4 regions of the Parabacteroides sp. AF39-10AC genome follow, and region 3 is predicted to be linked to each of the others. Evidence: riboswitches for the same ligand, from Rfam matches in the RefSeq annotation. Region 3 holds a riboswitch; each other region holds the start of a gene.
The links. A riboswitch is a leader RNA that binds a small molecule or an ion and turns the genes downstream of it on or off. The one in region 3 is predicted to bind cobalamin.

Region 1 (8,071 bases), on a different contig from region 3:
TAGGTACGTCCAACTTCGTGATTTGTGGACGTGGCTTGCGTGCGGCGGTCGCTACGACTTCTTGAATATTGAATGTCGTATCGGCGAAATTCGTGTACTCATTCTTGTGTTGTGCCTGCATCGTACTGATACATAAGGCTGTCAACGGTAAGATTGTCAAAACTCTTTTCATATATTTAGCATTATAACTGTTTATTGTATGCATGTGAAATCCCTTTCGAAAGAAATTCCATTTTCCTTCGAATGAAAATTTAGTTTCTTTCGGAAGGAATTACTTTTTCTTCCGAAAGGAATAAAACATAGATTTGGAGAACTTTTTTAGTCCTTCTCTACCGCATAAGCTTTCTTCTTATCAACGATATCGATCATCTTATGTTTAGCCATGAAACGGGCATGTTCGATGAAGATCTTCTGGATATCCGGATTCTGTCCCAGACCTTCCATAAATACGCTTACCTCGTAGCCTTTCTTTTCCAATTCCTCTTTCCAATCACCGGCGATATCGTTTTTCGCATGGTCTCCGGCGACAAACATAAATGGCATCAACAAGACTTTTTTCGTTCCATTGGCCTTTACTTGGGCTACCATCGTATCAAAAGAAGGATAGCCCTCGATGGTTCCTACGGAATAATCCTTGAATCCCTTCTCCTTCAACATATAATCCAACATGGCATATTGGGCCGTCGCCGGTGTATAAGTGCCATGGCCTACCAATAAAGTAGCGCCTTCTTTCGCCCCATTTTTTGTGATAGCGACGATTACCGCCTCATAATCCTCCGGTGTATACAATAAAGGATTACCGATACGAATCTCCTTGAAAGAAGATTTCATGGTGGCAACATCCTTACGTAAGGATTCCATCTCGATACCTTCGATTATATTCGTGGATTGGATCAAGACATGTGTATAACCATCAGTCTTTAACTTTTCCAAGGCCTCGATCGGGTTCAGTTTCTCTACGCCACGAGCTTTTAAGCGGCGCATTACAATGCGAGAAGTCCATGCCTCACGCAACTCAACATCCTTGAAAGCTTCTTTCGCTTTTTGATTGATCGCATCGATTGTCAAGGCACGGGTATCATCATGGGTCGTTCCAAAATGTACCATCAATAAAGCGGCCTTATCGCCCGGTTGTAAAGAGGCGAATAAATCGGATGCTACAAAATTCTCGCCATCGTGCGCACGACAAACTAGGCTGATGACCAGCAGGAAGAAAGATAGTAAGTGTTTCCTCATCATATGAATATATTAATAATTAGATTACATATCAATCCCACGGAGACAACGTATTATTACGTCTCCAACATCTTTTAGATATAGGTGATATTTCTATCCTCTTAATTACTCCTGACCCCGGGAGGAATTAATCATTACTTCGCTTGGCAGGTTTCCTGACTGGCTCGGAAAGCAACCTTCCCATCTTTCTTAAGACAGTGGCATAGCAGAACGCTTTCCTTTTCAAGAGCTTCACAGTAGCGGGCACTGTTCCGGATTCTAACCGGATTCCCTTTTATAGAGTTGTCGGTAGACAAACTCTATCACCTAAGCGGTCGCAAATTTATATAAATAATCCCGAAATGTAACAACATCTTTCAAATAATCCCTGTTCCAATAGCATCTTTTTTGTTTAACATCAAATAAATAGATATGGAATGGATAACTAATTTACTTCAACATTATCCGGAGCTAGCTATTTTCATAACCTTAGCTCTCGGTTTCTGGATTGGCAAGTTTAAGATAAAGAAGTTCACGCTGGGAACGGTTACCAGCGTATTATTGGTCGGTGTATTGATCGGGCAATTAAAAATCGATATAAGCGGACCGTTAAAGTCCGTCTTTTTCTTGATGTTCCTCTTCGCTGTAGGATATAGCGTTGGGCCACAGTTCTTCCGGGGATTGAAAAAGGAAGGTCTTCCTCAAATGCTTTTCGCCGCCGTCATGTGTATATTTTGTTTGATCGCTCCTTTTTTGTTAGCGAAACTTATGGGATATAACGCAGGCGAGGCCGCAGGATTATTGGCGGGCTCCCAGACGATGTCGGCGGTATTAGGAGTTGCCGAAGATACGATCGGACAGATGAATATTAGCGATACGGATAAAAGCGCTATGGTCAACGTGATGCCCGTGGCCTATGCGGTAACTTATATTTTCGGTACGGCAGGGTCCGCATGGTTGGTGAGTGATATCGGGCCACGTCTTTTAGGAGGACTCGACTACGTGAAAAAAGCGTGTAAAGAACTAGAGGCTAAAATGGGAAATAACGACGAGAGCGAGCAACCGGGCTTTATGCCTGCCGCCCGTCCGGTAACTTTCCGGGCCTATAAGATTAGTAATGAATGGTTCAAGGAGGGTAAAAGCGTAAAGCAGTTGGAGGAATATCTGGACCAATTGGGACGGCATTTGTTCGTGGAGCGTGTCCGTATTAATAATGTAGTGACCGATGTTAAACCGGATTTGGTTTTACATACCGGAAATGAGGTTGTTCTAAGTGGCCGCCGGGAATTCGTGATCGGAGAGGAGAATTGGATTGGCGACGAGGTCAACGACATTGAATTGCTCGATTTTCCGGCGGAGACGTTACCCGTACTAGTGATCCATAAGGAATACGTGGGGAAAAAGATTTCCTATCTACGCAATCAATCGTTCATGCATGGTGTTAGCATCAAGTCCATAAGGCGTGCGGGTATCAATATCCCGGTCTTGGCCGCTACGGTAATAGATTCCGGTGATATGCTGGAATTGGTAGGCATGAAATCAGAGGTAAATAAAGCGGCTACGGCTTTGGGATATCCCGATCGCCCAACCAATCAGACCGATTTGATTTTCGTGGGTATCGGTATTTTCTTAGGGGGAATTTTAGGTTCGCTCGCAATTCATTTCGGGGGTGTCCCGATCAGCCTAAGTACGAGTGGAGGTGCTTTGATAGCCGGACTCATCTTTGGATGGCTTCGTTCTAAGCATCCGACGTTCGGGCGTATTCCGGAACCCTCCATCTGGATATTAAATAATTTGGGATTGAATATGTTTATCGCCGTAGTCGGTATCACGGCGGGTCCCAGTTTCGTGACCGGATTGAAGGAAGTCGGTATAAGTTTATTTATTATCGGCGCTTTAGCGACATCTATCCCGCTTATCATCGGTATTCTGATGGGACGTTACGTTTTTAAGTTCCATCCGGCTATCACTTTAGGTTGTACGGCAGGCTCACGTACGACAACCGCAGCGTTGGGAGCGGTGGAAGATGCCGTAGGAAGTGAGACTCCAGCCTTGGGCTATACCGTTACCTATGCGGTAGGTAATACTTTATTAATTATCTGGGGTGTCGTTATCGTACTAATCATGTAATATATATAATGTATGGAAAAGAAGAAAATACAGATCACGAGAGAATATGAGAAAAAGATGTCGGAGATTAGCCCTTTCGAGCTAAAGAACATCTTGATAGAGTTAGCGGATGAAAGCGCTCGTAAAAGTACGCACATCATGCTGAACGCCGGAAGGGGAAATCCAAACTGGATCAGTACGGTTCCACGGGAGGCGTTCTTCCTATTAGGGCAGTTCGCCTTGGAGGAATGCCAGCGGGAAACCGAATTGGCAGATGAGATGGCCGGAGCCGCAGGGATTCCCAACCGGAAAAGGATCGCGTCTCGCTTCGTACAGTTCCTAAAGAAACATGCGCAATCTCCCGGCGCTACTTTATTGAAGGGTACCTATGAATATCTGGTCACGGAAAAAGGTGTAGATGAGAATGAGCTTGTATATGAATGGGCGGAAGGTGTCATTGGTGATCAATATCCGGTTCCCGATCGTATCTTGAAATATACAGAAATGCTCGTGCGGGATTATTTAGACCAAGAATTATGTGATAACCAGCCCCCTGAGGGAATATTCGACCTTTTCGCTACCGAGGGTGGAACTGCCGCCATGTGTTATATCTTCGATTCCTTGCAGCAGAATTTCTTGTTGAATAAGGGAGACAACATCGTTCTCTTCGCTCCGGTATTCACTCCTTATATAGAGATTCCGGAACAGGCTCGTTATCTTTTTAATGTCATAGAGATAAAAGCCTTGAAGATGACAAAAGACGGCTATCACACGTGGCAATATCAAGAAAAAGATTTAGATGTCCTGAAAGATCCTAGCGTGAAAGCCGCTTTCATAACAAACCCGAGCAACCCGCCTTCATACGGATTGACAAAAGCATTGATGAATAGGATCGTTGAGATCGTACGGAACGACAATCCCAACCTCATGATTATTACGGATGATGTGTATGCGACATTTATTCCGCATTTTCGCTCGATGATGGCCGAATTACCAAAGAATACGTTATGTGTCTACTCTTTCTCCAAATATTTCGGGGCAACCGGATGGAGATTGGCGGTAATCGCTTTACATCAAGATAATATTTACGACCGAATGATCCGTGAATTGCCAAGAGATAAACAGGAGCTTCTAAAAAAACGATATAGCAGTCTATCCTTACATCCCGAGGATATCCGCTTTATTGATCGTATGGTAGCCGATAGCCGTCAAGTAGCCTTGAATCATACGGCCGGTCTTTCCTTGCCACAGCAAACACAAATGTCTCTGTTTGCGTCTTTCGCTCTATTAGATGCGGAAAATACCTATAAGAAAAGGATGCAGGATATGATCCACGAGCGTTTACACACATTGTGGGAAAGCACCGGATTCACCTTATTAGACGACCCTTTGCGTGCGGGATATTATAGTGAGATCGATATGCTTGTCTGGGCTAAGAAATTCTATGGGGATGATTTCGTGGAATATCTAAAAAAGAATTACGAACCTCTGGATGTCGTTTTCCGTCTGGCACAGGAAACTTCCTTGGTTTTACTGAACGGAGGAGGTTTTGATGCTCCCGAGTGGTCTATCCGCGCATCTTTAGCCAACCTTAAACGGGAAGATTATGTCCGGATCGGAGAGGGTATCGCATCTATTTTGCATAGTTATGCCCAAAGATGGAAAGAAAGTCTCGATAAGTAGAAAAAACAGCTCCAAGGCTTGAACAAAACGGGCTAATGGTACGTTTTATTAATAAACGTGCGATTAGCCCGTTTTTCTAAGTTATCCGGGAGATTATAAATAACCTCTATAACCTCATAGAAATTATCGAACAAATTGTATTTCATTATATTATATATTTGTTGATAATAAAAACAAAGACTCATTGGCAGATGTCTTATTTATTACATTTTAGCTGGTTATAGATAAATATATTTGCGAAAAGGCTTACAATAAAAAACGAATATGAATATGGTGTACGACATTGACATGCTTAGAAATTTCTATGCAAATTTCCCCAGAAGAGTGGACACAGCCCGCGAACGTATCGGTGGTCGCCCGATGACCTTGGCCGAGAAAATCTTATATGCGCATCTATACGATGAAAGCTCGACTCGCCTTTTCAAAAGAGGTGAGGATTATGTGAATTTCCGTCCCGACCGTGTGGCTATGCAAGATGCCACCGCTCAGATGGCGCTTTTACAATTCATGAACGCCGGAAAAGAAAAATCCGCAGTACCGGCTACCGTGCATTGCGACCATTTGATCCAAGCGAATATGGGAGCCAAGACGGATATCGATACGGCTACCAAAAGCAATAGCGAGGTCTATGATTTCTTGAAATCGGTCTCCGATAAATATGGAATCGGTTTTTGGAAACCCGGAGCAGGCATTATCCATCAAGTGGTATTGGAAAATTATGCGTTTCCCGGCGGTATGATGGTAGGAACTGATTCACATACCCCGAATGCCGGAGGACTTGGAATGGTCGCTATCGGAGTAGGAGGAGCCGACGCCGTGGATGTCATGACCGGAATGGAATGGGAACTGAAGATGCCGAAACTAATTGGTGTTAAGTTAACTGGTAATTTGAATGGTTGGGCCTCGCCGAAGGACGTGATTCTTAAGCTAGCGGGCATCTTAACCGTAAAAGGTGGAACGAACGCTATCATCGAATATTTTGGTCCGGGCACCGCCTCAATCTCAGCGACCGGAAAAGCTACGATCTGTAATATGGGTGCCGAGGTAGGAGCGACGACTTCCTTATTTCCATTCGATAATACAATGGCTCAATATCTTCGTGCCACGGGACGTGACGAGGTAGCGAGCTGGGCCGAAGCTATCGGTGAATATCTGGAAGCGGATATGGACGTTCGTGCCGAGCCAGATAAGTTTTACGATCGTGTAATCGTTATTAACCTTTCCGAATTGGAGCCGCATATCAACGGTCCGTTCACGCCGGATGCAGCTACGCCTATCTCGGAGTTTGCCGCAAAAGTAAAAGCGAATGGCTATCCCCGAAAGATGGAGGTCGGATTAATCGGTTCCTGTACCAACTCTTCTTATCAAGATCTAAGCCGTGCGGCATCCATTGCTCGCCAAGCTTATGAGGATAAAATACCGGTAGCGGCACCCTTGATCATCAACCCGGGTTCCGAGCAAATCCGCTATACGGCGGAAAGAGATGGTATTATCGGTGATTTTGAACGGATTGGCGCAACCATTATGGCGAATGCCTGTGGTCCTTGTATCGGACAATGGAAACGTCATACGGATGATAATACCCGTAAGAATTCGATCGTTACTTCATTCAATCGTAACTTCGCTAAACGTGCGGACGGTAATCCGAATACACATGCTTTTGTCGCTTCTCCGGAACTGACACTGGCCTTGACCATCGCAGGTGATCTATGTTTCAATCCTTTGACCGATACCTTGAAGACAGAGGATGGTAAGGTTGTGAAACTGAAAGAACCGAAAGGCACGGATTTTCCGCCGAAAGGTTTCGAGGTAAAGGATAACGGCTATCTGGCACCTACGGGTAAGAACGTAGTGGTGAACATCGATCCGGAATCCAATCGCCTACAGGTATTAAAGCCTTTCGCTCCTTGGAACGGAGAGGATTTCACGAATATGCCCCTTCTTATCAAGGCTGAAGGTAAATGTACGACGGATCATATCTCGATGGCCGGTCCATGGTTACGTTTCCGTGGGCATTTGGAAAATATATCGGATAATATGTTGATGGGAGCCGTAAACGCTTTCAATGGGAAGACAAACTCTGTATTGAATCAACTGAACAATGAATATGAAGCAGTTTCTGCCGTAGCGAAACAATACAAGGCAAATGGTATTTCCTCGATCGTCGTAGCGGAAGAAAACTATGGTGAAGGCTCTTCCCGGGAACATGCAGCCATGGAGCCTCGCTTCCTAAATGTAAAAGTGATCCTAGCCAAGAGTTTCGCCCGTATCCACGAGACAAACTTGAAGAAACAAGGAATGTTAGCACTGACTTTCGCCGATAAGGAGGATTATAGCAAGATCCGTGAGAATGACCATATCTCGATCATCGGATTGAAAGATTTTCAGCCGGGCAAACCGTTGACGGCCGTTCTTCTTCATGCGGATGGTACGCAAGAATCATTCCCGGTTAACCATACGTATAATGATTTACAAATTAAATGGTTCAAGGCGGGTTCCGCTTTAAATACAGCTCACTAAGACAAACAAAAAAATCTTGATATCATGAGTAAGATAACAAAGAAAGGTAATCATATTTTCGTTCCGGATCACGTGACGATCCCTTATATTGAAGGAGATGGCGTGGGGCATGAGATCACTCCCGTTAGCCAAAAGATAGTAAACGCTGCCATCAAGCAAGCTTACAACGGAACCCGTTCCATTGAATGGAAAGAGGTCTTAGCCGGTGAAAAGGCGTTTAAGCAAACCGGAAGTTGGCTTCCCGATGAGACTATGGAAGCATTCCGTGAATACATCGTCGGTATTAAGGGACCGTTGACAACTCCGATTGGTGGAGGTATCCGTTCATTAAATGTGGCCCTCCGTCAGACGTTGGATTTATATGTTTGTCTCCGTCCGGTTCGTTGGTTTAAAGGAGTCGTATCTCCGGTAAAGGAGCCGCAGAAAGTGAATATGTATATCTTCCGTGAGAATACGGAAGATATCTATGCCGGAATCGAATGGCAACAAGGGACTCCGGAGGCACAAAAGTTATTGAAGTTCCTCACCGAGGAAATGGGAGTGA
Region 2 (8,071 bases), on a different contig from region 3:
GTTTATTGGAAAAGTGATAATAAGGAGATCGCTACCGTTGTGGACGGTGTAGTGATCGCTATTTCAGGAGGTTCTACTCGCATTTGGGTATATACGAATTACGGAGATATTCCTGCCTATTGTGATGTCACGGTAGTTCCGGTTACGGAGGCTCCTTCCTCTTCAGTTACAGGGGTTTCTTTAAATGCTTCTTCTTTGTCTTTAGATAAGGGCGAGACGGCTGTTTTAGCTGCGATTGTCACTCCTTCAAATGCGGAAAATAAATCCGTGTCATGGAGTAGCTCGGATATTACTGTTGCTTCTGTAGCCGACGATGGTACGGTTACCGCCGGAATTGCCGGTGTCGTTACGATAACCGTAACAACGGATGACGGTGGTTATACGGCCACTTGCGAGGTTACGGTAACCGACCCAGACTTGGATAAACCTGTGGTTGAGGCCGCTGATTCCACGGCTACGCTGACCTTCCCGAAAGTGCCAGAGGCTACCTTCTATGAGGTCTCCGTATACAAATATGTGAATGAGGTTCCCGTATTGTTTGGTGTTTACACGATGGATGCGGACGGGAATATCCTCACCAGCTTGCGAAGCGATCTGCGTTTAGGTACTCCGGATAAGATCGCTATATCCTTGCGGGATTTGGATGAAGATTCTGATTATATCGTGAAAATTACGGCTGTTAAAGAGAAAGACGGAAAGAAAGAGGTGGTAGGCACATTCTATAGTGAACCGTTCTCTACCTCTTCCGGGACGGTCAGCAATGAGACGATAGGTGCGGGTGAGGCCCGTATCTATTATTACGCCGGCTATCTGCATTTGAATAATCTGGAAGGCTATCGTTGCTATATCGTAGGATTCAACGGTACGGTATTGGATGCTTTTGAGGTGACCGATTTGAATGAGAGCCGTTTGATGAGTTTTTCCAAAGGATCTTATATCATCACTGCCATCAATGGCAATGATCGGATAACGAGGAAGTTCGTAATCAAGTAATATCGAAACAAGGTGAAGGAGAGTCAAAAGGCTCTCCTTCCTATCGTTATAACAATGTGATATGAATGACATTTTAAATTAATTAGCTTATGAGAAAATTTTGTTGTTTATTTCTATCTTAGTACCCCGTTATTGAGCAATTTTAAGCATGAAAAGATTCATAGTTCCCGCATTGCCGGACGAAACCTCTGAGGAAGAGGATGTTTACGAGCTAACGCATATCGATCACTTGTTTATAAGAGACCGGATCGAGATTCCGGGATTCAGTAATTACGAGACGTTAAAATGTGACTTTCATACCCATACGGTATTCTCCGACGGCTTGGTATGGCCCGATGCCCGGATATATGAGGCTTGGCAGGAGGGATTGGATGCGATAGCGATTACTGACCATATCGAGCACCGGATCAACAAGGTTATTTTGAAAGGAGATTTAAACGAATCTTACAAAATCGCTAAAAAAGCCGCTGACGACATGGACTTTATCGTGATTCCCGGAGCGGAAATAACACGTTCCAAGCCCTTGGGACACCTAAACGCCTTGTTTGTACAAGATGTCAATCTTATGGAGAAAGAAAATCCTGTGGAATCTATTGCCGAGGCAAAAAGGCAAGGGGCATTTATTGTGTGGAATCATCCCGGCTGGCCGAATCATAAGGCCACTTTATATCCCATACATGAAAAACTGATTCAAGAGAACATGATCGATGGTATAGAAGTCATGTCTTACAAGGACTTTTACCCGATTGCATTAGAATGGTGTTCCGGTTTTAAGAAAGCGTTTATGGCAAGTAGCGACGCTCATTGTGTTCTTTCCGGGATATACAGGAAAGGACTACGTCCCCTGACGCTGGTATTCTCGGAAGAAAGAAGTGAGAAAGGGATACGGGAGGCATTGTTCGCCGGTCGTACGGCCGCGTTATTCGATGGGAAAATCGCGGGAGAAGAAAAATACTTGGCCCCATTGGTCAAGGCCTGTATCCGGGTTAAGCGAATGAGGAATACGTGTTTGGAGGTAACCAATATATCTGATATTCCTTTCATTATATATTGCGAAAACAATTTATACCTGCTCCCGGAAAGAAAAACGATTATAATGATGAATCCTAAGGAAAATAGTTGGATAATGAAAAACTGTTTTATCGGCAGGAATAAGAACCTATCGATTTATTTCGATGATTTTTCGGTATGAGTCAATTTTCATCCAGCTCAGAGACCGGGCCCTAATGCGGCATATTACGTCTCTACAACTAGATATAAATTTCTCGGAAGGGCTAAACTTTTCGATCCGTAATTTCTCTAGTGCTTCCGACAATCCTCTGGCGGTAGCACGCTCATCGATCTCCCCTGTTTTCATCCGAACTGATCATGTGGGTATCTATATTAAATCGGATTACTATTGATAGTAACCGCATTTTTTATGGATAGTAGTCGGTATTTCCCTCGTCCTTATTTTTTAATTTATACAATATGCAGTATAGTCAAAAAAAAGCATTTAATAATATTGTGTATATTTTGAATTGTTTTTTATAAATTTGCTGCCGTATTGGTTCGCCTACTTTATTCAGGGTACGGCGATTAAAAGGGAATCAGGTGAGAAACCTGGACAGTCCCGCTGCTGTAAGCTCCAAAAAAGCTTTAGACATCAACTCATTGCCACTGTTTCCGGAAGGAACGGGAAGGAAGTTCTAAAGTGGAGTAAGTCAGAAGACCTGCCAATGCCGGATAACCGCCGCGATTTTACGCTACCGGGGTTTAGCGTAGGATTCAAAAAGGGGAAATATACGAAGTGAATATTGCTTTACATGAAGGATTGATCGGGTGAATCGTGACTTAGTACCTCCCGGACTATGGAAATATTCATGATTATTTGATCTTTCTTTTATATTCCCTCTTGATCGTTTTTTGGAGTTTTACATTTAATATAAAAGCTTATGAGAAAAATTCTATCTCTTTTCTTTGTAATGGCTTTGTGTGTAGTAGGTCTTTCGGCGCAAGGATTGGTTCAAGGGCAACCACATCCCTCGGCTCCGAATGTGCTGGCGAAAACAAAGTCCCAGTTAAGGGCTGACGCCAGCTTTTCTTTTGACGACATCCAGTTTTGGGTAGGAAGCGGCAGCAAGAGAGCCGCTTTAGTGATCGAATGGCATGATGGGAATCGACCGGATGCTATGGTTTGGGGATATCGCTGGGATGGCGAGGCTACCGGACACGATATGATCGTGGCGATAGCGAAGGCCGATCAGAAACTTCTTTTATTAACCCAATATACGGGTTGGATGGGTTATACGATCGATGGTATTGGATATGGGGATAATCTGGACGTCCGATATGATTTGGATGTGGCCAAGAATGAACCGAATAATGCTTTCAAATTTGAACCTCCCATTACGAATCCTTTGTTGGGGCAGACTGGTTTTCCTGAAAATCCGGCGGGGGACGTAGCGGCGGCTATTCGACAAGGCGTACAAACCGGGGTTATCTATCACCCGATAAATGCGGAAAGATATGGATATCCATCTTATGACTATGACCATTGGAGTTGTAGCAATGGCATTCATTGGCAAGCCGGTTGGTATTATGGTTATTGGAGTTATTTTGTGAGAAGTAGTCAAACCTCGAATTTTAGTTATTCAGGTTTAGGTGCTACAAGCCGTGTATTGACGGATGGTTGTTGGGATGCGTGGAGTTGGAATGGAAATATGAATACATCAGAAGGAACTCAGCCCGGAGATGTCTTTGTCGCAGCGACAATACCCTCTGGAGGTGGAGGGGATGAACCCGAGATCCCGGTGATACACGTAACATCCATTTCTCTCAATAAGTCTTCTTTGCGTTTACAAGCAGGAGCAAATGCAATCCTTGCAGCTAGTATCTCTCCTGTAAACGCTGATAATAAGCAGGTTACTTGGAGTAGTTCCGATACAGGTATAGCAACGGTAGAAGATGGGGTCGTAACAGGTGCCAAGCCCGGTGTGGTGAAAATAACAGCCCGATCGGTAGATGGCGGATATACCGCTGTTTGCGAGGTGACGGTAACGGAGACGGTTACTCCTGAGATCGATTTTGAAGGGACCGGGGCGGTTATCTCATTCCCTAAAGTGGAGGAAGCCACCTCCTATGAGGTTCGTGTCTACAGATATGAGAATGGAAGTTATAAAAAGATAGGCACTTACGTAGCGGATGCGGAAGGCAATATCATTACTGAACTACTGACGAAAGGCTTACGGGCTACTTCCGGCACTATATCCGTCCCACTGAAGAACCTAGGGAGGGATGACGCTTATCGGATAGAGATCCAAGTCATGAATGGCTTGGACGTGATCGATACCTATATGGTAGAAAAATCTTCTGATCCGGTGAGCAATGAGACTATGGCTCCCGTTATCCCAAAGGTTTCCTATCAGAATGGAGCGTTGCGCTTTGAGCATTTAGCCGGATATCAAATCTATTTAATGCAGATAAACGGGAAAATGTTGGAACGTTTTGTGATTCAAGTTCGGGAGGAACTTCATCCAATATCTCTTCCATCCGGGAATTATCTACTGATAGGCGAAAAGGATGGCGATAAAAAGACATTTAAAATTCATATTACTCAATAATTAAATTTATTAACATGAGACGAACACTTTACTTAAGTATGGTCTGTTTGCTATCGGCTCTGTTGGTAGTAGGCCAAACCGGTTCGCGGGATCTGAATCCGATAGAGAAACAGAAATTGCAATTACCTGAATTACCCGGTTCGCAGGCACGAGCCTCGATGCTTCGATCCAATGAAAGCGTGGATTACACGAAAGGTACCTTTATCGTAAACGAAGATTGGTACGGGCACCAAAACAGTTCGGTGAACTTCCTGTCGGATGATGGGACTTGGACATATAACGCGTTCCAAAGAGAGAATCCGGGACATGAATTGGGATGTACGAGCCAGTTCGGTACGATTTATGGGGATTTGTTGTATATCGTGTCCAAGCAATCAAAAGATGGTGCGGCATCTGTAGAGGGAAGTCGCTTAGCGGTAATTGACGCGAAAACGATGCAAGTGAAGAAGGAATTTCAGACGATCAACAGCGCAGGAGCTGATGGACGTTCTTTTTTAGGAGTGGATCTGACGAAAGGTTATATCGGAACGAGTAATGGTATTTATGTTTTTCATACAGGATACGATGAAAAGACCGGAAAATATGATGAAAACCAGATGTCTATCGAGGCCAGCGCAATCGGAGGAACGACGGGAATTTCTTCCAGCGATTTGTATCATTCACAGATTGGAACCATGATCCGTGTTGGAAAATATGTATTTGCGGTACATCAAACGAAAGGATTGTTGGTGATCGATCCGAAAGAAGATAAAGTTATCAATATGATATTGAAGCCCGAGGAGGATAGTAATCATGGCTTGGGCTCTATCGTGCTTTCTAAAGATGGTAATTTATGGGCTAGCGTGACATTCGAGTTAACTGGTACCGGAGCGACAATGCCTTATATGTGGAAAGTGAATCCATATACGTTAACAACGCAAAAGGTAGATATACCAACAACGGATGGTATTGAGGAGATTCCCAACTCTTGGTATGCATGGACCGCCGATGGTTTCTGTGCCAGTACGAAAGAGAATAAGATCTATTGGAAAGGACAAGGCTCCGGTAGTTGGTTCACGGGATATAAGATTTTCTGTTATGACATAGATAAGGATTCTTTTTATCAAGTATTCGACTTTACAAAGCTAGATAAAGGAGATTGGCGTCTTTATGGTACGGGATTCCGTATTGATCCGGTGGATGATAATATGTATTGTTTCCTTTATCATGAATTCTTAAACCCGGAACATGAATTAGCGGTAATTAAAACAGACGGAAGAGGGGATACGAACGGAACAATGGTAGGTCGCTATCCTTATGAGAAAGTGAATTATTGGTTCCCTGCTTTGCCTGTGTTCCCGGATAACATGGCTCCGACAATCACAGACGGTTTACCTAGCGAAATTACGTTTTCCGCTGAAAATACGAAGTATAGTAAATCAATGGATGAGATTATAGAAGATGGTGATAATATGATTTCAGCGGTTGTTACTACGATTGTGAATCCGAATCCGGAACTAATTAGTGCGGAGGTGATAAATAACACGTTGACTATTGCTCCGATCGTGGAGAGTATCCAAGAAGTGAAAGAAATTCAACTTAATTTTGAGTTTAACTCAAATGGTAAGATCGTAAATAAACAAGTTGTCGTAAAGTTGACAACTTCAACAGTAGCTCCTTTTGAGTTTAATGAAAAAGAGGTGACACTGGAAGGAAAAGAAAAAACTTTAACATTGGCTGTTACAGGATTAGCGGAAGAGACAATAGAATGGAGTAGTTCTCATCCTGAAATTGTGAGGGTTTCGGAAGATGGTACTGTCATTGGTGTCACTTATGGTACTGCGATAATTACAGCGAAGAGTAAGATACGCCCGACACTTTCTGCGAAATGTTCTGTTACTGTCAAGCGTCCAGCAATGACATTAAAGGAATCTTCTGTAGAATTATATGTTGGAGAAACAAAAGAAAGAGTGCTGACTCCTGTAGATAATAGAATAGAATTAGGAGAAAAGATAGAGTGGACTTCATCCGATGAAAATATCGTAACGGTGGAAGGAACGGCATATTATGCGAATGTTACTGCTCATTCTGCTGGTGTCGCTGAAATTATTGCGACAATTAAATCGGAAATAACCGGAGAAACTTTGTCTGTAACTAAACGTAAGGTAACGGTAGAAACATTTATACCTGTCGAAAAAATAGAATTGCGATTCGCATCTTCAGGAGAGTTGCTGCCAGAAGATGTCATAACGATGAACCTGAATGACAAGCTACAGCTTTCCGCTATTGTTAGGCCGGACAATGCCAGTTCGAAGGATTTGAAATGGTCTTCTAGTGATGAAACTGTTTTTTCTGTTAGTAATGCAGGAGTGATACAAGCAAAGGGTAGTGGTGAAGTGACTATTACTGTTTCAGCTGCGGGCAGTGATGCTTTAGCTTCGTGTCAACTTTCTTGTTCGTTTGAGTATGAAGGTGCGGCCTTTAAAAATAAGACTGTAAAATATAATTATAATGATGGTGCCGGAGAGTGGTTTTTGGAAATTCCTGTTGTTTTTAAACCAGCTAAGCCTGATTATATTGATATTATAGATGCTAGAGTTGAAGGAGATTTAGCGGATCGTTGGGGATTTGACAGTTTTGACGGTGAGAATTTAGTTTTGAACTGTTATGATGATACTCAAGGGACAGGAACACTTATAGCGACAGTCCAGGACTCGCAGACAGGGGAAACGAGTGAAATCTCTTGTCTTCTGTGTAGTGCAAATGATTTAACTAAGTTCGAATTGGAAAAAAGTTCATTGTTTATGAAAACCGATGAAACTTTTCAGTTAAAACCTCAAATAGAGTGGGGAGACGTAGAACCTGTAAAAGTCTTATATGTTTCATCGGATGAAACGATAGCTTCTGTTGATGATGGAGGATTGGTTACGGCCCATAAAGAAGGGAAAGCAAATATTGAAGTATATCTTGAAAATGGTTTGGCTTCTACAGAATGTCAGATAACTGTTGCAAAAGTTGCTGCTGCCAGATTAACAATTCTTGTACCAGATAGAATTGTGAAAGTGGGACAAAATGAAAGGTTTCAGTTCACCGCAAAAGTTTATCCTGATGATGTTAGTTTCTCTTCGGTAAAATGGAGTGGTTCTACTTATATTGATGAAAATGGTTTATTTCAATGTCGCAATATGTCTAAGCATACAATCATAGCAACATCGGAAGATGGTCAAGCGTCTGACACGTGTATGGTTTATGTACAAGGAGAAATACCTCTAGAATCCTTTAGTGTAGAACCTAAAGATATATTATGGGATATAAATGATGGACAGGTTTATGATTTGCGCTCTAAATTTAAATTTAATTATTATCCAATGAATTCGTCTTGCGCTTCTAGTACAATGCTTCCTGAAGTGGTTATCGAAGATGAGGATATTATTACTTATGTAAAACCGGATCCCTCAGGATTGAACGGAGGTTATAAACCATCAAAGGTTGGGACA
Region 3 (8,071 bases):
GCGTAGCTATCCCCAAGAAGCATCAAGTTCATGGTCTTGATAAGCAGGAACGAGAGAGGGATCAAGATTGTCATAAGAATCACGAACAACGTCATCTGATTACCGGAAACACGGGCGAAACTACCCAATCCCCAAATCACGTATGCACGGATATCCTCCTCGACGCTAAAGAATTTAAGTACACCGATCACGGCGTTTGCCACGTAACCGATCATCACACCGATAATCAACAACGTGACATTTCCTTTTACCTTTTGGGAAACATACACGATCAGCGCCATCACGGATAAGGAACCGATCACGGCCGCTATCGATAAGGCGATCTCCCCCATAAAACCAAGTTTACTCAAGGCAACGCCCCCTAAACTACCGCTTAACAACACCACAAAAGCGACACCCATGCTCGCTCCCGAACTGATACCTAAGACCGAAGGTCCGGCCAATGGATTACGGAAAACGGTTTGCATCTGTAAGCCGCTGATGGATAAGCCTGCTCCCGCTACCAACGCTGTCAATGCCTGTGGTAGTCGGGATTTCCAGATAATATTCTGCCATGTAATAGGCTCATTTCCTGAATTCCAGATAATATGCCAAACCGATTGAAGAGGAATAGAGACTGACCCCAACACCAAATTCAAAAAGATTAGAACAAAAATAGCCGTGACAATCGCCAGCATCCATAGGGTATTTGAATGTCTCATCAGTGTTCCTTATTTAAGTCGAGAATAATAGACCGGCTCATGATCCGGTAATAAATCCGGATGAAAGATATGAAGCAAATCCGCTAGGACGATCTCCGGTTCTGTCGGCATACTCTCATAAAACGGCGTGTTCTTCATATTACAATAGATAATCCCTTTCTCCCGGAACGCACGGAAATCCGCATAACGAGGATCTTGCTCTTTCAATGCCTCATAGCTAAACGTTCCCGGGAAACTATTCACGATACGCCAGTAATCAGCATCGTCCGCTTGGTTATAGACCGTCTCGAAGTCTAATGTAACACCACCGGATCGCTCATCGTCTTTCAAGAAATAATCAGCGCCGGCATCCTTGAAAAGCTGTGCCAAGAAACTCTTTCCTCCTACGGCATACCAGTTTCCACCCCGTAACTCGCCACTAAAAACGATCGGACGTTTTTTAACCTTGCCATCCGCCGTAAGTTCCTTTAATTCATTATACCTCTTCTCAATGGCGGCAAAACGCTCATTGCCCTCTTTCTCTACCCCTAACAACAAGCCTATGAACTTGATCCATTCAGCTTGTCCCAATGGCGTAGTCTCCTTATAACCCAAATGGGGAATCAAGGGGATACCCACGTCTTTCAGCGTCTCATAGCCTCCCCGCTTGAATGGCGATACAAGGATCAAATCAGGATTCATACTCATGATAACCTCGTTATCGAAATTTCCCTCTATACCGATCTTTGCGGTTTTACCTTCTTTCAGGCGTTCGTTCATCTCTTTATTGAACAAATGCCGTGTACTGGTAATCCCAACGACCTTATCCAAAGCACCCAATTTAATAAAATTCGATAATTGCAGGGAAGTCATACAGATAACGCTTCGGATGGGAAGCTCTATCATCGTATAATCAACGGGAATCCCCGTGGGTTTCGAACCTCTTTTTACGAACGCATAATGAAACGTGGTGCTTTCCTCGTTTTGAGGATCTTGAATATCAGCCAAGACATATTGATCCGCATAGGTAAGCTTGAATCCTTGGGCGTATAAAGGCTTAACCTGCTCTTGCGAGAATGCGGATTGCTCTACGGAAGCCGTCTTCCCTATTTCTCCTTTTTCACGGATACCTGAAGTACATGATAAAGTCAATACCGATAAAAGCAAGCATCCACCCGCTATAAACTTATTCATAATCCTTGTTTAATTGACAGTTGATCATTGACAGTTACTCTCGTCCTGCTCCACGGGACAGCAACATTTATTTATGAACCGGCAGGTCTTCTGACTTACTTCCATTCTGGACGCCTTCCCGATTACGAAACCAGTGGCCAAGGTATTGTCCGAATGTTTAGAAGTTCACAGCAGCGTGGTCTGTCCGGGATTCTCACCCGGTTCCCTTTTAATCCGCCTCCCGGAAAAAGAGATAAGCGGAGCCTATTACAGCGACAAAAGTAGTAAGAATATTTGTATACATCCGCAATTTTAAGGACTTTTGCGTTTCAAATAAAAACAGATACACATGAATCATCCTATTCACTTCGTCTCATTAGGTCCCGGTGATCCGGAATTAATTACGCTGAAAGGGCTTAAAACATTACAAAAGGCTGATATTATCTATTGTCCTGCTACACAAGGCAAGCATGGAATCATATCTCGGGCGACGGATATATTGAAAGCTATTGAGGTAGACGAATCCTTGATCCATCCGTTTATTTTGCCAATGAGTAAGGAACGGACAGATGCGTTAAACGCTTATAACGAATTGTTTCTGGATGCCCAAGCTGAATATTTGAAAGGAAAACAAATCGTGATCGTCGCCGAGGGAGACGCTGGTTTTTATTCATCTATACAATATGTATACGATAAATTCGAGGAAGCAGGAATCCCGGTCGATCGAATCGCAGGAATTCCGGCATTTATAGCGGCAGGTGCCTTGGCCGGGATACATATCGTAAAACAAGAGGAGCAAATTAACGTAATCCCCGGGACTGCGTCGTTCGATGAACTTTCGGCAAAAATAGAAAATGGAATGATCATCGTCATCATGAAATTACCGGGTTGCCAAGAGGCTATTCATACTTGTATCCGGCAGTATGCGGATAAGGCGGTTTTTCATTATTTCGAGAATGTTGGAACAGGAAAAGAATATTATACTACTGATATCACCACTATACATTCCAAGGATTTCCCCTATTTCTCCCTACTGATTATCCAACCTCGCTAAAAGAAGAAGGCTGCCCGGAGAGTAACCAAACCCGGACAGCCCATCTTATTACGCTACATGCAATATATGCTTAAGCTGATCGATATGGAAACGAAGTGTATCCATATAAGGTTTCACTGAATTATGATACATGATCGCTTTTGCGTGCATATCTTCCAACTCGCTTACTTTACGGTTCGCCTCACGCATTTTACAAGCGTTGTAGCGAATACCCGATACATGTCCTTTGATATCCTCGATCGCTTGGTTTCCCCGGTTGAAGATAGACTCTGCTTCTTCCGGAGCGTATACCGTATAGGCTTGGGCAACGTCATCCAGTAATGCCTGTTGATAAGAGCCGGCTATCGGGAGCAATTGATGGATCGCATGATGACATAAAGAATGAACCTCGTTTTGAAGCTTCTTCAATTCTACTTCCCACTTTGATTCACATACTTCATCCAATTGTTTGACTTCCGCTACGACACGGCCGCTAAACAATTCCACTACCATCTTTTCCCATGCTTCTGCTACCCACGATTTAGTAGCAAATGTAACCTGACTAAATCTTACTGTTGACATAACCTTAAATTTACATATTATATTGCTAATGTTATTAATCTCTTATCTGTTTCAATTTATCACACTCAAATCATTTTATCTTTCTTTTTATCGTTGCGACACCACAAAATTAATCAAATTATCATAGATGGATAATTTTAAAGACTATTTTATAATTCTTTAAGAGTGCGACAAGCAAAACGTATGATTTTTGCAAAGTTCACTTTACAAAAAGTTTAATTTCAAGCCTAACAGCTATCACAAAAAGCAAGATCATCGCCATCTTCGCACAAAAATATCAAAATAACACAATCTTATTATTCCATAAAGGGGGAAAACCTTGTTCCGTATCATTTTGTTATTATAATAAATTAGATTTACTTTGTTCAAACTATATAAACTTACATAAAGCACATGAAATCGGACATTGAGATAGCAAGAGAAACAGACTTGCGTAAAATTAAGGAAGTTGCGACAACGTTAGGTATCCCTCGTGAGGAAGTACAAAATTATGGCAGGTATATTGCCAAGGTTCCTATCCATTTGATCGATAAAAAGCAAATGGACCAGCATAATTTAATTTTAGTGACCGCTATCACTCCCACTAAAGCGGGAATCGGAAAGACTACGGTTTCGATCGGTCTGGCTTTAGGTCTGAATAAAATAGGGAAGAAAGCGGTGGTCGCTTTACGTGAGCCGTCTCTTGGCCCGTGTTTCGGCATGAAAGGTGGTGCTGCCGGAGGTGGATATGCCCAAGTGCTTCCTATGGAAAACATCAACTTGCATTTTACAGGGGATTTTCATGCGGTTACTTCCGCCCACAATATGATTACCGCTTTATTGGATAACTATATTTATCAGACTCGCAACACCTGCGAGGGGTTAAAGGAGATCAAATGGAAACGGGTTCTTGACGTAAACGACCGTAGCTTACGTAACATCGTATCGGGTCTAGGCGGCTCGGCGAACGGTGTCCCTACCGAGACCGGATTTGACATCACTCCCGCTTCAGAGATCATGGCGATCCTTTGCTTGGCTACGGATATAGAGGATTTGAAACGACGTGTCGGAAATATTTTATTGGGTTATACAAACGAAGATAAGCCTTTCACGGTAAATGATCTTGGCATAGCCGGAGCTATTACCGTATTGCTAAAAGACGCATTACTGCCGAACCTAGTACAAACAACGGAGAATACTCCCGCATTTGTACATGGAGGTCCTTTCGCTAATATCGCCCATGGATGTAATTCCATATTGGCCACCCAAATGGCTCTTACTTATGGAGATTATGTGATTACGGAGGCTGGTTTCGGCGCTGATCTGGGCGCAGAGAAATTCTTTAATATCAAATGTAGAAAAGCGGGGCTTTCACCGAAACTGACAGTCATCGTAGCGACTGCCCAGAGCTTAAAACTTCATGGTGGCGTTCCTGAAAAAGAAATCAAGGAACCGAATATCGAAGGATTAAAGAACGGATTCACTAACTTAGATAAACACATTGAGAATATGAAGAGCTTCGGACAGCAAGTAATCGTGACTTTCAACCGTTTCGCTACCGATACGGACGAGGAGATCGCTTTAGTGGCTGAGCATTGCAAGGAAAAAGGGGTTGGATTCGCCATGAATAACGTTTTCTCTGAAGGAGGTGAAGGGGGTACGGAACTTGCCCGCTTAGTGGTTGATACGATCGAAAATCATCCTTCCGCTCCTTTACAATATACATATGATCTGAATGATCCGATCCGTACGAAGGTACAAAAAGTGGCCCAGAAGATATACGGAGCCTCTTCGATTGTTTATACGACTTTGGCCGATAAAAAATTGCGTCAGATCGAAAGCTTGGGTATTTCCCATTATCCGATCTGTATCGCCAAGACTCAATATTCATTCTCTTCCGATCCGAAAGCTTATGGGGTCGCCAAGGATTTCGAACTAAAAGTACGAGATGTAATCATCAATAACGGAGCCGAGATGATCGTTGTCGTCATGGGCGAGATCATGCGTATGCCGGGGCTCCCTAAAGAGCCGCAAGCCCGAAAGATCGATATCGTGGATGGCATGATTGAGGGATTGAGTTAATAGACAGTAAAACAATTTAAATAAAAAAAGGTACGCCTCACACATTCAGTAAGGCGTACCTTTTTTATAACCACTCTCGCCCCGAAACCGGGGGGCGATCAATAAGCTCTGGCGAACAGTACCCGGCAAGCCGACGGTTTACCTGTCACCATACACTTACCCGGAGTCTTATCACCAGCTAAAGGAATACAGCGGATCGTAGCTTTCGTCTCGTTCTTGATCAATTCTTCTGTTTCCGGGGTTCCATCCCAGTGGGCCATGATGAAGACGCCATCCTCGATCTTCTCCTTAAATTCCTCATACGTATCTACGTTTATGATGTTAGCCTCACGGTGATCGTACGCTTTCTTGAAGATATTCGCTTGGATTTCCTCCAACAGATTCTTCACGTATTCCTCAATGCCATCACACGTGATCGTCTCCTTCTCCAAAGTATCACGGCGCATTACTTCGATCGTATTATTCTCCAAATCACGACCACCCATAGCCAAACGCACGGGAACACCTTTTAACTCGTACTCAGCGAACTTCCAGCCCGGCTTCTTGTTATCAGCGTCATCATATTTCACGGAAATGCCTAACGCTTTCAATTTAGCCACGATACCAGCGACCTTCTCGCTGATCTGCGTCAATTGCTCAGCGCTACGGTAGATCGGTACGATCACAACCTGTATCGGAGCCAAATGTGGAGGCAATACCAAACCGTTATCATCAGAGTGAGACATAATCAACGCTCCGATCAAACGTGTGGAAACACCCCAAGAAGTAGCCCAAGCATAGTCGCTCTTACCGTTCTTGTCGATGAAAGTAACGTCGAAAGCCTTACCGAAGTTCTGCCCCAAGAAATGGGAAGTTCCCGCCTGCAAAGCTTTTCCATCCTGCATCATCGCCTCGATCGTATAGGTATCCAAAGCACCGGCGAAACGCTCGCTCTCAGACTTCACGCCCTTTATTACCGGCATTGCCATATAATTCTCTGCGAAGTTCGCATAAACGTCTTGCATCTTCTTAGCTTCTATCTCCGCTTCTTCACGAGTAGCGTGAGCGGTATGGCCTTCCTGCCACAAGAACTCAGCCGTACGAAGGAACAAGCGAGTACGCATCTCCCAGCGCATCACGTTCGCCCATTGGTTGCACAAGATAGGCAGGTCACGGTAAGACTGAATCCAGTTACGGTATGTATTCCATATAATGGTCTCCGAAGTCGGGCGAATGATCAATTCCTCTTCCAGTTTAGCTGCCGGATCTACGACAACCCCCGTACCGTCATGATTTGTCTTCAAACGATAGTGAGTAACCACGGCGCACTCCTTGGCGAACCCTTCTACGTGCTCAGCTTCTTTGCTTAAGAAAGACTTCGGGATCAGCAAGGGGAAATAAGCGTTCACATGACCGGTTTCCTTGAACATATCGTCTAGGATACGTTGCATCTTCTCCCAGATAGCGTATCCGTAAGGCTTGATCACCATACAACCACGCACGGCGGAATTCTCCGCCAAATCTGCCTTAATTACCAAATCTTGGTACCACTGCGAATAGTTTACACTTCTCGGTGTAAGTTCTTTCAGCTCTTTTGCCATTTCTTTATATTTCTAAATTATACTGTTTTCCTTAATCTGAATAAGTAATGGGTTGCAAAGGTAAGAAATAATCGTATATCTTTGTAAAAACTATATATAGATAATATCATGAATATACACAAGATCACACGTTACTTACTTATGTTATGTACATTTACGTTCTTAACTCTCACGGCGAAAGGGCAAGATGGAGAGCCTTTGCGACTGGCCGTGGCAGGGGTATCCCACGGACATCTATGGGAGGTGATAAGCCGTTTGGATAGAGGCGATTTCAAGATTGTAGGAGTCGCCGAGAAAGATGATTACTTACGGGAACATAACGGTCTGCGGGATAAGCTGGATCCTAACCTATTCTATGCGGACCTTGGCGAGATGCTGGATAAGACCCATCCGGAGGCGGTCATCGTATACGAGCCGATCCACGACCATCTTCGTGTGGTAGAGGCTTGCGCACCGAGAGGCATACATGTTATGGTAGAAAAGCCATTGGCCGTCAATAACGAACATGCTACCCGAATGGCATCGCTCGCCCGTGAGAAAAATATCTTGTTGCTTACCAACTACGAGACTACGTGGTATAATACTAACCATGAGGCATTCCGCCTTATCGACAGCGGTGCTATCGGGAAGATCGATCGTATCAACGTATACGACGGGCATCAAGGTCCCTTCGAGATCAACTGCGGAAAAGAGTTCACGGACTGGTTAACTGACCCCGTGCTGAATGGCGGCGGGGCGGTTATCGATTTTGGATGTTACGGAGCCAACTTAGCCACCCGTCTCATGAAAGATGAAAAGCCTCTTAGCGTATACGCCGTACTACGGCAGAATAAACCGAATCTTTATCCCAAGGTAGACGATGACGCGACTATTATCGTGGAATATCCTTCCGCGACCGTCCAGATCATGGGATCATGGTGTTGGCCGATGGGTAGAAAAGATATGCATATCTATGGCGACAA
Region 4 (8,071 bases), on a different contig from region 3:
GATAACACAGCTATCCATCTTGGATGAATCTGCGCTCATAACCTTAATAACTGCTAGTCCATCCGCAAAAGCCGTAACCAATCCCTTATTATTCACATGAGCGACCTTTGTGTTCGAGGAGTTCCAAAGCAATTCAGGTAGAACCGCTCCTTCAGGATGTAATTTAACTTTTAACTGGAGTGTACCATCACGCTGTACACGGGTCGTATCACTCTCAACATCTAAAGTCAAACTTTGGACTGAAAGAGAAACATTTACAAGACAAGTGTCCTTCTCATTACCTGCTGACACGATAATTTTGGCAGTACCTTGAGCAACAGCGGTTATCTCTCCATTCGCCACACTCGCCACATTGCTGTTCGAAGAAGTCCATACGGCAGAAACACCTTCGGGAACAGTCACCTTTAATGTGGATTTTTCACCCACATTCAGAGATAACTCATGCTTATCTAAATAAACTGCTTTTCCTTTCACCGTCACTTTCAAATCCTTTGTGACAATCTTTCCATTCGAATCGAAATTAACGGAGACGGTAGCTTCTCCTGTTTGATCCGGCTTCAATGTTAGAGTCAGATTATCACCTAAGATAGATGCAGATAACAGACTCTCATTCGATACTGATTTAACGGATTTATAGATAGCTTCAGCTATATTGTCTTTATCCGTAGCCATATCTTTTAAAGATACAGTTATAGGCGCATCATTAATACCAGCCTCTATCGAAGTAAAATCTTTAACAACCGGAGCCTCATTATCAGGGAAGATATGCATGGCAGGGAACCAATAGCTGGGTTCTAGCGGATAACACCCTAATTGACGGCCAGTTTTAGCATCTACAACATATTGCCAATAGTTTATAGAGCCAAAATTCTCAAAAGCGGAAATATACAATTTGTCATCTGGACTTACACGTAAACCGGCACCCACATACAATACGCGTCCCTTCTCCGGAATGGTATAAAATGGTTTATCCATAGAAGAAGGATTACCGATCTCATAACGATAAATCTCATTACCACTGCTAAAACCACCTCCCTTTGTCCAATAAATAGCATTTTCTTGCGTACTTGCACAAAGAACACCCGCAGTCCAAGCATACCATGAATCCGGTATAGTCAAGCCATCGGGTAATGATAGATAAGTTTCTTCCAAAGTCTCCGGATCAATACATAACAGGCGTGATCCAGCACCTACCCAAACACTGCCATCCTTACTTTGTGTCAAAGTACTGAAACTTCCTTCTATCAATTTGATAATCTCATGTTTTAGAGGATCTATCACCAAAACGCCTTTACTTTGCTGAACCGCAAACACATATGTTTTTGTCCGGACCATCATTCCTACTTGACCATTATAAAGTCCCCCGGAATTTGAGGCACCTTTCAATTGATCTCCAACCGTCAAATTCTTTATATCAAACAAAAAAATACCGTTTGAAGCGCCAATATAGCCAACAGAGTCATTCACGCCTAAAAAAGCACGTCCATCGCCTCCGCCTATATCCGTAAATTGAGCTTTCACTTTCATTGTCTTGGCATCCACTACATTCAAGCGACCTCCTTCAATACTGGCTCCACCATCCTTTGGCTGTTTAGAAGTAATAAACATATTATCTCCAAAAATAGTACCAAACTGAGATGTACAACCTAATTCTTTACCAGGGTTTGCTGTCTGGAAAATCTTATAAGCGAAATCACCAGAAGAAGTCATAAAATTAATAGTACTGTTGTTATGACCAAACCAGTCCTCGTTCAAAATAAAGACTCCCTGTGTATAATCTACGTTTTCACTTGAACGTAGTAGCGTGACTCGGCTTTGCGAAGCCGGAAGTTCAGGTAATTGCAGTTTCTGCTTCTCTATCGGATTCAGCCCCCGCGAACCGGTTTGCCCCACAGCCGAAAAGGCCGATAGTAAGCAAACCATACTTAAGTAAAGTGTTCTTTTCATGTAAATGAATTTAATTATTAATTAATACGGAATTTAAAGACCTTCCGGTCTCCATCCTTTTCTCCTGTCAACAGATAATTCCCGGAGGGAAGCGATATAGGATAAAGTTCGTGGGGAACTCGAGCTATAAAGGTTCTCAATATTTTTCCTTCCATTGTCATTAAATAAAAATGATATCCATCCAAATGCTCCAAAGACAATGTCCCATTTTGATAAATTACCCGACTACCACTTGCGGATAAATATTCATTACTTACTGGATTCGATATTTTTTCTACTGTATAGGTATCTATTATATCCAATCCATTCAGCACCTGTATCTCTATCGTATAAACACCGTCTATGTCTAAATTTTTCAATGGAACCAAAATTTTCCCAGAAGAGCCTTGTAAGCTCACCGCTCTTAATTCTGTGATTATATTACCTTCGGCATCGATTACATAAGTAGCGATTCTTTTATGACCACTATCCTCATTTCTATAAACACGAACTTCATAAGAGGTGGCTTCCTCTACTTTCGGAAAAGTTAAAACAGCATCAAGACCATTGAAATCTATTTCCGGAATAACAACTTCCGTTATCGTTACCTCGCAAACAGCGGTATATCCGCCATCTACCGATTGGGCTGTTATTTTCACCACACCGGGCTTGACACCTGTTACGACCCCATCTTCTACGGTTGCTATGCCTGTATCGGAACTACTCCAAGTAACCTGCTTATTATCAGCGTTTACAGGAGAGATACCAGCTACAAGGGTTGCGTTTGCTCCTGCTTGTAAACGCAAAGAAGACTTATTGAGAGAAATGGATGTTACGTGTATCACTGGGATCTCGGGTTCATCCCCTCCACCTCCAGAAGGTATTGTCGCAGCGACAAAGACATCCCCGGGCTGAGTTCCTTCTGATGTATTCATATTCCCATTCCAACTCCACACATCCCAACAACCATCCGTTAATACACGGCTTGTCGCACCTAAACCAGAATAACTAAAATTCGAGGTTTGACTACTTCTCACAAAATAACTCCAATAACCATAATACCAACCGGCTTGCCAATGAATGCCATTGCTACAACTCCAATAGTCATAGTCATAAGATGGATATCCATATCTTTCCGCATTTATCGGGTGATAAATAACTCCTGTTTGAACCCCTTGCCGAATGGCGGCCGCAACATCCTCTGCCGGATGCTCAGGGTGAGAAGTTTGTCCCAACAGCGGATTTGTGATAGGAGGTTCAAATTTAAACGCATTTTTAGGCTCAGACTTCGCTCCCTCTAGATCATAAGAAATATTAAGTATACTCTCACCATACCCGATTCCATCGATCGTATATCCCATCCAGCCGGTGTATTGGGTGAGCAATACCAATCGCGGATCTGCTTGAGCAATCGCCACGATCATATCATGTCCGGTAGCCTCGCCATCCCAGCGATATCCCCAAACCATGGCATCCGGGCGATTCCCATCATGCCATTCAATCACTAAAGCGGCTTTATTGCTACCATTACCAACCCAATATTGGATGTCATCGAAAGTAAAACTGGCATCAGCTCTTAATTGAGACTCCTGCTTTGTTGAGATATTCCTTGCGAAAGGATGCGGTTGACCTTGAACCAATACCTGCGCATAGGCTCCCACTACGTAAAAAGCCATTACAAAGAAAAAAGATAAAAACTTTCTCATAAGCATAATATTAATGTAAAACTCCAAAAAACAAATACACTGAATGATATAAAAGGACATGGCTTTAACAGGCTAACACAAAATAAATCGTCCATAGTTCCCCACGAACTACGGCATAACTTACCCTATCCAAATTACCTCTTTAGAGCAATGTTCTTTGTATTCCATATTTGAATCATACGCTAAACCCCGGTAGCGTAAAATCGCGGCGGTTATCCGGCATTGGCAGGTCTTCTGACTTACTCCACTTTAGAACTTCCTTCCCGTTCCTTCCGGAAACAGTGGCAATGAGTTGATGTCTAAAGCTTTTTTGGAGCTTACAGCAGCGGGACTGTCCAGGTTTCTCACCTGATTCCCTTTTAATCGCCGTACCCTGAATAAAGTAGGCGAACCAATACGTTGGCAAATTTATAAAAAACAATTCAAATTATCGACAAATTCACAAAATGCTTTCTTCCCCCAACCATCACTGATCATTCATGGGTATTCGCGACCCTCAAAATACATATTTGTAGGTATTGCCGAGACTAATAAGATATCGGATATTTGCTTTCGTTATCAAACTATAAAAACAAATAGAAATGAAGACTATAGGAATATTCTACGGCTCGTCTACAGGAACGACGGAAGGGATCGCGAAACGTATCGCGGAGAAGCTGGGTGTGGAAGACAAAGATATTCATGACGTATCTAACGCTTCTCCCGCTGATGTGGCGCCTTATGAAATCTTGTTATTAGGCTGTTCCACTTGGGGCGCCGGAGATTTGCAAGATGATTGGGATAGTTATCTAGGGAAACTGAAAAAGCTGGACTTAAGTGAGAAAACCGTCGCATTATTCGGTTGCGGAGACTCAGCCTCTTTTAGCGACACTTTCTGTGACGCCATCGGCACGATCTATTCCGACCTGCGAAATACAGGTTGCAAATTCATTGGCGCTGTAGATGCTTCGGGATATTCATTTGACAGTTCCACCGCCTGCATAAACGGTATGTTCGTCGGACTTCCTCTGGATGAAATGAACGAGGACGATCAAACGGAAGGGCGGATCGACCAGTGGTTGGCATCTATAAGGAAAGAAGGAATTGAATAGACGCACACTTTTACATACATAACTGTTTAACCTTAATATTGCAACGTTTGCGTATTCAACTAGATTGGTTTAGATTTATGAAGAGGTATGTGGCTCAAACATACCTCTTTCTTTTCATCTCAGTTTCCTGAATTGTTTCTTTATCCAAAAATAATAGCCGGTTATCGCGAAGATCGTCCCCAACAAGGAAACTAAGCAAGTCAATATACGGGTAGTCATTCCCCCCCACGAGCCGACGTGTACGGAATAAATCCATCCTCTTATCTTCCCCGATTTCGGGAGATCTTTATATAATTGGACTTCCGTAATCTCACCCGTTGCAGGATCAAAGGAGTAACGGTCGCTTCCTCTTGTATTTCCATAACGGGCCGTAGAAACCGTAGCGGAGCCATCTTGGATCGTGATTGAGTTAAAGTCCGGATAATGGCTTTTCAATGCCGATAACACCTCAGCCCATTGTGTGTAATCCGTCTTTTTCTTCGCAGGTTTCCTCGCGCCGGAAGAAGCTGGAGCATGATGCGCTTGAGGCGGGTTTGCACTAATACCGAAGACACTATAAAAGGCATTTCGATACCAGCCAAACGACCATGTTAATCCGGTTAACGCTAAGATAAGCAGGAGCGATGCCGCATAGAATCCCCCGGAGACATGTAAATCATAGAAGAAACGGAACCAACCAGCCTTGGTCTTTACTTTCAACCGGTTTCTCAATACTTTTTTATTACGGGGATACCAGATAACAATTCCACTCATAATAATAATCGCCAAGACCAAAGTCGCATAGCCAACTATTGATTTTCCCCAAGAAAAACTTCCATCCCGTTTATACTCATCAAGTAACCAACGATGAAGACGCATCATTTTCAGGAAAAAACCTTGTCCGTCATCCATCCCGGTCACCTCCCCGGTGTAGGGATCAATAAAACCCGCGGCCTTTTTCCCCGGTAATACCAGTTGATAAGTTCGTCTCGGGTCAGACGATACCCGAATACCGTTTATTCGAACCGAATCGGGTAATTGTTGGCGCGCCGATTCTATCAAGGCGGCAGGCGAGAGAGGTTCCCCTTTTACTTCCTTTACAAAATAACGGGAAGGGTAGCCTAATTCTAATATCTCTGTCTCAAAGACGAGAATCGCCCCGGTCAGGCAGACAATCGCAATAATAATGCCAAAAGGTATCGATAGCCATAAATGTACTTTCGCAAAGAATTTTCTCATTTTCCGAATAATTGTTTAATCCCGTCATATATACCCGGAACCGCTACCGTTCCATGGTTCTCGTCGGGAAATGATTTACTAAAGAAACGCAGGTTCTCCGCTTGCGGTAAAAGCTCCGAAAGAAGATAACTCACTTTGTCAAGATGAATGTCCACCCGGTCCGTCCTTTTTTTAGACGCGACACCGATATACAGGCTTTTCCCTTTAAAATCCCGGCCTGCAACCAAAGCCTCCGCCTCCCGGACCAACCGCCCCTGATCCCACCACAAACTAGGGTCGACCGCTAGATAGGTATCAAATAATTCCGTATGACGAAGAAACGTATTCAAGGTGAAAAGCCCCGCATACGAATGACCGATAAGCATATTCCAGCCGTTCGTGCGATAGGCACTATCGATAGCAGGGCGAAGTTCTTCCGTAAGAAACTTACTGAAAGCCTCACTTCCCCCTCCTTGCGGAATCGCATCTATGGAGATTTTACCATCCCGTCCGGCGGCTGAAGCGGTAGGCGTAAAATCACGTGTCCGATCCGTATTTAATACCCCGACAATAATACAGGGAGGTAGATATTTACCTCTACCGGATGCCAACGTTTTCCTTATGCCTACCAGCGAATGAAAGAAAGAATCTCCATCTAGCAGGTAAACAACCGGATAGCGTTGTTTCGTATCCATATTATAATGCTCCGGCAGGTGTATCCAATAACTCCGGTCTTCTTGCAATACGGTAGAGTACAAAACCAGTTCCTTTCCTATACAAATATCCTCCTGGCTCCGCAGGGTTAGCGGGAGCAGGAGGAATATTAAAAGAATGTGAGTCCGACTCATACTTGCTTATTACTCTTGAGCGGCAGTCAATTTACCTACACCACTGATTTGCTCTGCCTCAACGGTAAGACCTTTTGTTGCGGTAGCTGTCTTCGGATCGATACGATACACGGCAGGTTGACTTCCATCGGTAGTCGTAACCGCCATATAAGCGATACCATCCTCCGAGAACGGAGTATTGCCAAATCCGGAAATAACATCCGTGGAAGGCAGCCCCTTCACGTAAGTAAGACTCTTATCCTCTCCTTTATAAATAGCCAACTCTTTCGCGGCGAATCCGGATTCAGTCAACGGACGATCATACATCAACAACAAGAAATAATCTTCCGTGATATGCCAACAACGCAAGAATGCCTTACCACCCGTCTGTGCCTCCAAATTACAATAATAATCAGGATCAAACCCCTCCGCGTTAGCCTTAATACGAACTACACCGGCCGGCAAAGTCGTTTTCTGTACCTCCGCGGTCATCGTCTTGGCATAGCTGGGCGAGAACACATACACATCGCCGTTGTCTGCCGTCCAAATGGTCTGGTAGTATTGAGAACGGTTACGTCCGCAAGCATAACTGATCTTATCCGTCTTTATCAGTTTCGGGTTCTCGAATTTCTCGTTCGCATAAATAGCGACCCAAGCCTCGTTCGGATATTGCGTCCATTGCAATTCCCCTTTTTCGTAAGCGCCACTACCGCTTCCTCCGGATTCAGTCTTTACCAGCTCCGGGTATTTAACATATTTACCTCCCTCCGCTTTCACGCCGTACTTACTCAATCCCATCGGGATAGCCGCGGAATAGATCCGGCCGTTCGCTTGGAGAATACCCGCTAACGTAACAAACTCGCCATTTCCCAAATAATTCTCCGACAAGATCGTATTCGTGTTTGTCGTAAACGTCTCTTTGGCCACATCCAGATAAGAGAGCAAGAAACCTTTAGGCAGATAACCATTCTCGTCCGCATATTCCTCACCCAGATCACCGGTAGAAGATGTAATGATATAGTCACCGTAGATACCATAAGAAGTAAACCGCTTGATCTCGTAAGTATTATCACGCTCCTTAACCTTGCCTTCCGTATTCAGTACGTATGAAGAAGTAACACCGGCATTTCCTTGATTGTAAACCAAACGATACAAATATTTATCCTTATAGAAGATCCATTGCGTACCGCTTTCCGTAGTGAGTCCGTTGTTTTTAGCGGAGATAGAGCCATCACCCAGCGTATCGGCTGTCAACAAGTAATTCGCGTCACCGACAGAAGCGGCAACTACATAGCTCGAAACCGCCTCCGAGGTCGATCCTCCG

Region 1: another riboswitch for cobalamin. It lies ahead of DW033_RS02485 (sirohydrochlorin cobaltochelatase); the one in region 3 lies ahead of DW033_RS00025 (ABC transporter substrate-binding protein).
Region 2: another riboswitch for cobalamin. It lies ahead of DW033_RS09210 (Ig-like domain-containing protein); the one in region 3 lies ahead of DW033_RS00025 (ABC transporter substrate-binding protein).
Region 4: another riboswitch for cobalamin. It lies ahead of DW033_RS09230 (Ig-like domain-containing protein); the one in region 3 lies ahead of DW033_RS00025 (ABC transporter substrate-binding protein).

What each region holds. Positions count from the first base shown of each region.
Region 1 covers NZ_QTLP01000002.1:140,170-148,240, forward strand. The annotation lists gene DW033_RS02480 (TonB-dependent siderophore receptor) at 1-172, opposite strand, end outside; gene DW033_RS02485 (sirohydrochlorin cobaltochelatase) at 319-1,236, opposite strand; cobalamin riboswitch at 1,364-1,561, opposite strand; gene aspT (aspartate-alanine antiporter) at 1,648-3,345, shown strand; gene DW033_RS02495 (bifunctional aspartate transaminase/aspartate 4-decarboxylase) at 3,358-5,007, shown strand; gene DW033_RS02500 (aconitate hydratase) at 5,278-7,527, shown strand; gene icd (NADP-dependent isocitrate dehydrogenase) at 7,552-8,071, shown strand, end outside.
Region 2 covers NZ_QTLP01000008.1:27,578-35,648, reverse strand. The annotation lists gene DW033_RS09225 (DUF5074 domain-containing protein) at 1-993, shown strand, start outside; gene DW033_RS09220 (PHP domain-containing protein) at 1,142-2,185, shown strand; cobalamin riboswitch at 2,524-2,728, shown strand; gene DW033_RS09210 (Ig-like domain-containing protein) at 2,928-4,595, shown strand; gene DW033_RS09205 (DUF5074 domain-containing protein) at 4,610-8,071, shown strand, end outside.
Region 3 covers NZ_QTLP01000001.1:5,768-13,838, forward strand. The annotation lists gene DW033_RS00020 (iron ABC transporter permease) at 1-701, opposite strand, end outside; gene DW033_RS00025 (ABC transporter substrate-binding protein) at 711-1,874, opposite strand; cobalamin riboswitch at 1,937-2,136, opposite strand; gene DW033_RS00030 (precorrin-2 C(20)-methyltransferase) at 2,203-2,907, shown strand; gene DW033_RS00035 (hypothetical protein) at 2,956-3,468, opposite strand; gene DW033_RS00040 (formate--tetrahydrofolate ligase) at 3,862-5,529, shown strand; gene proS (proline--tRNA ligase) at 5,628-7,109, opposite strand; gene DW033_RS00050 (Gfo/Idh/MocA family protein) at 7,218-8,071, shown strand, end outside.
Region 4 covers NZ_QTLP01000008.1:36,798-44,868, forward strand. The annotation lists gene DW033_RS09225 (DUF5074 domain-containing protein) at 1-1,947, opposite strand, end outside; gene DW033_RS09230 (Ig-like domain-containing protein) at 1,965-3,632, opposite strand; cobalamin riboswitch at 3,839-4,043, opposite strand; gene fldA (flavodoxin FldA) at 4,214-4,723, shown strand; gene DW033_RS09240 (PepSY domain-containing protein) at 4,838-5,941, opposite strand; gene DW033_RS09245 (alpha/beta hydrolase) at 5,938-6,768, opposite strand; gene DW033_RS09250 (DUF4374 domain-containing protein) at 6,778-8,071, opposite strand, start outside.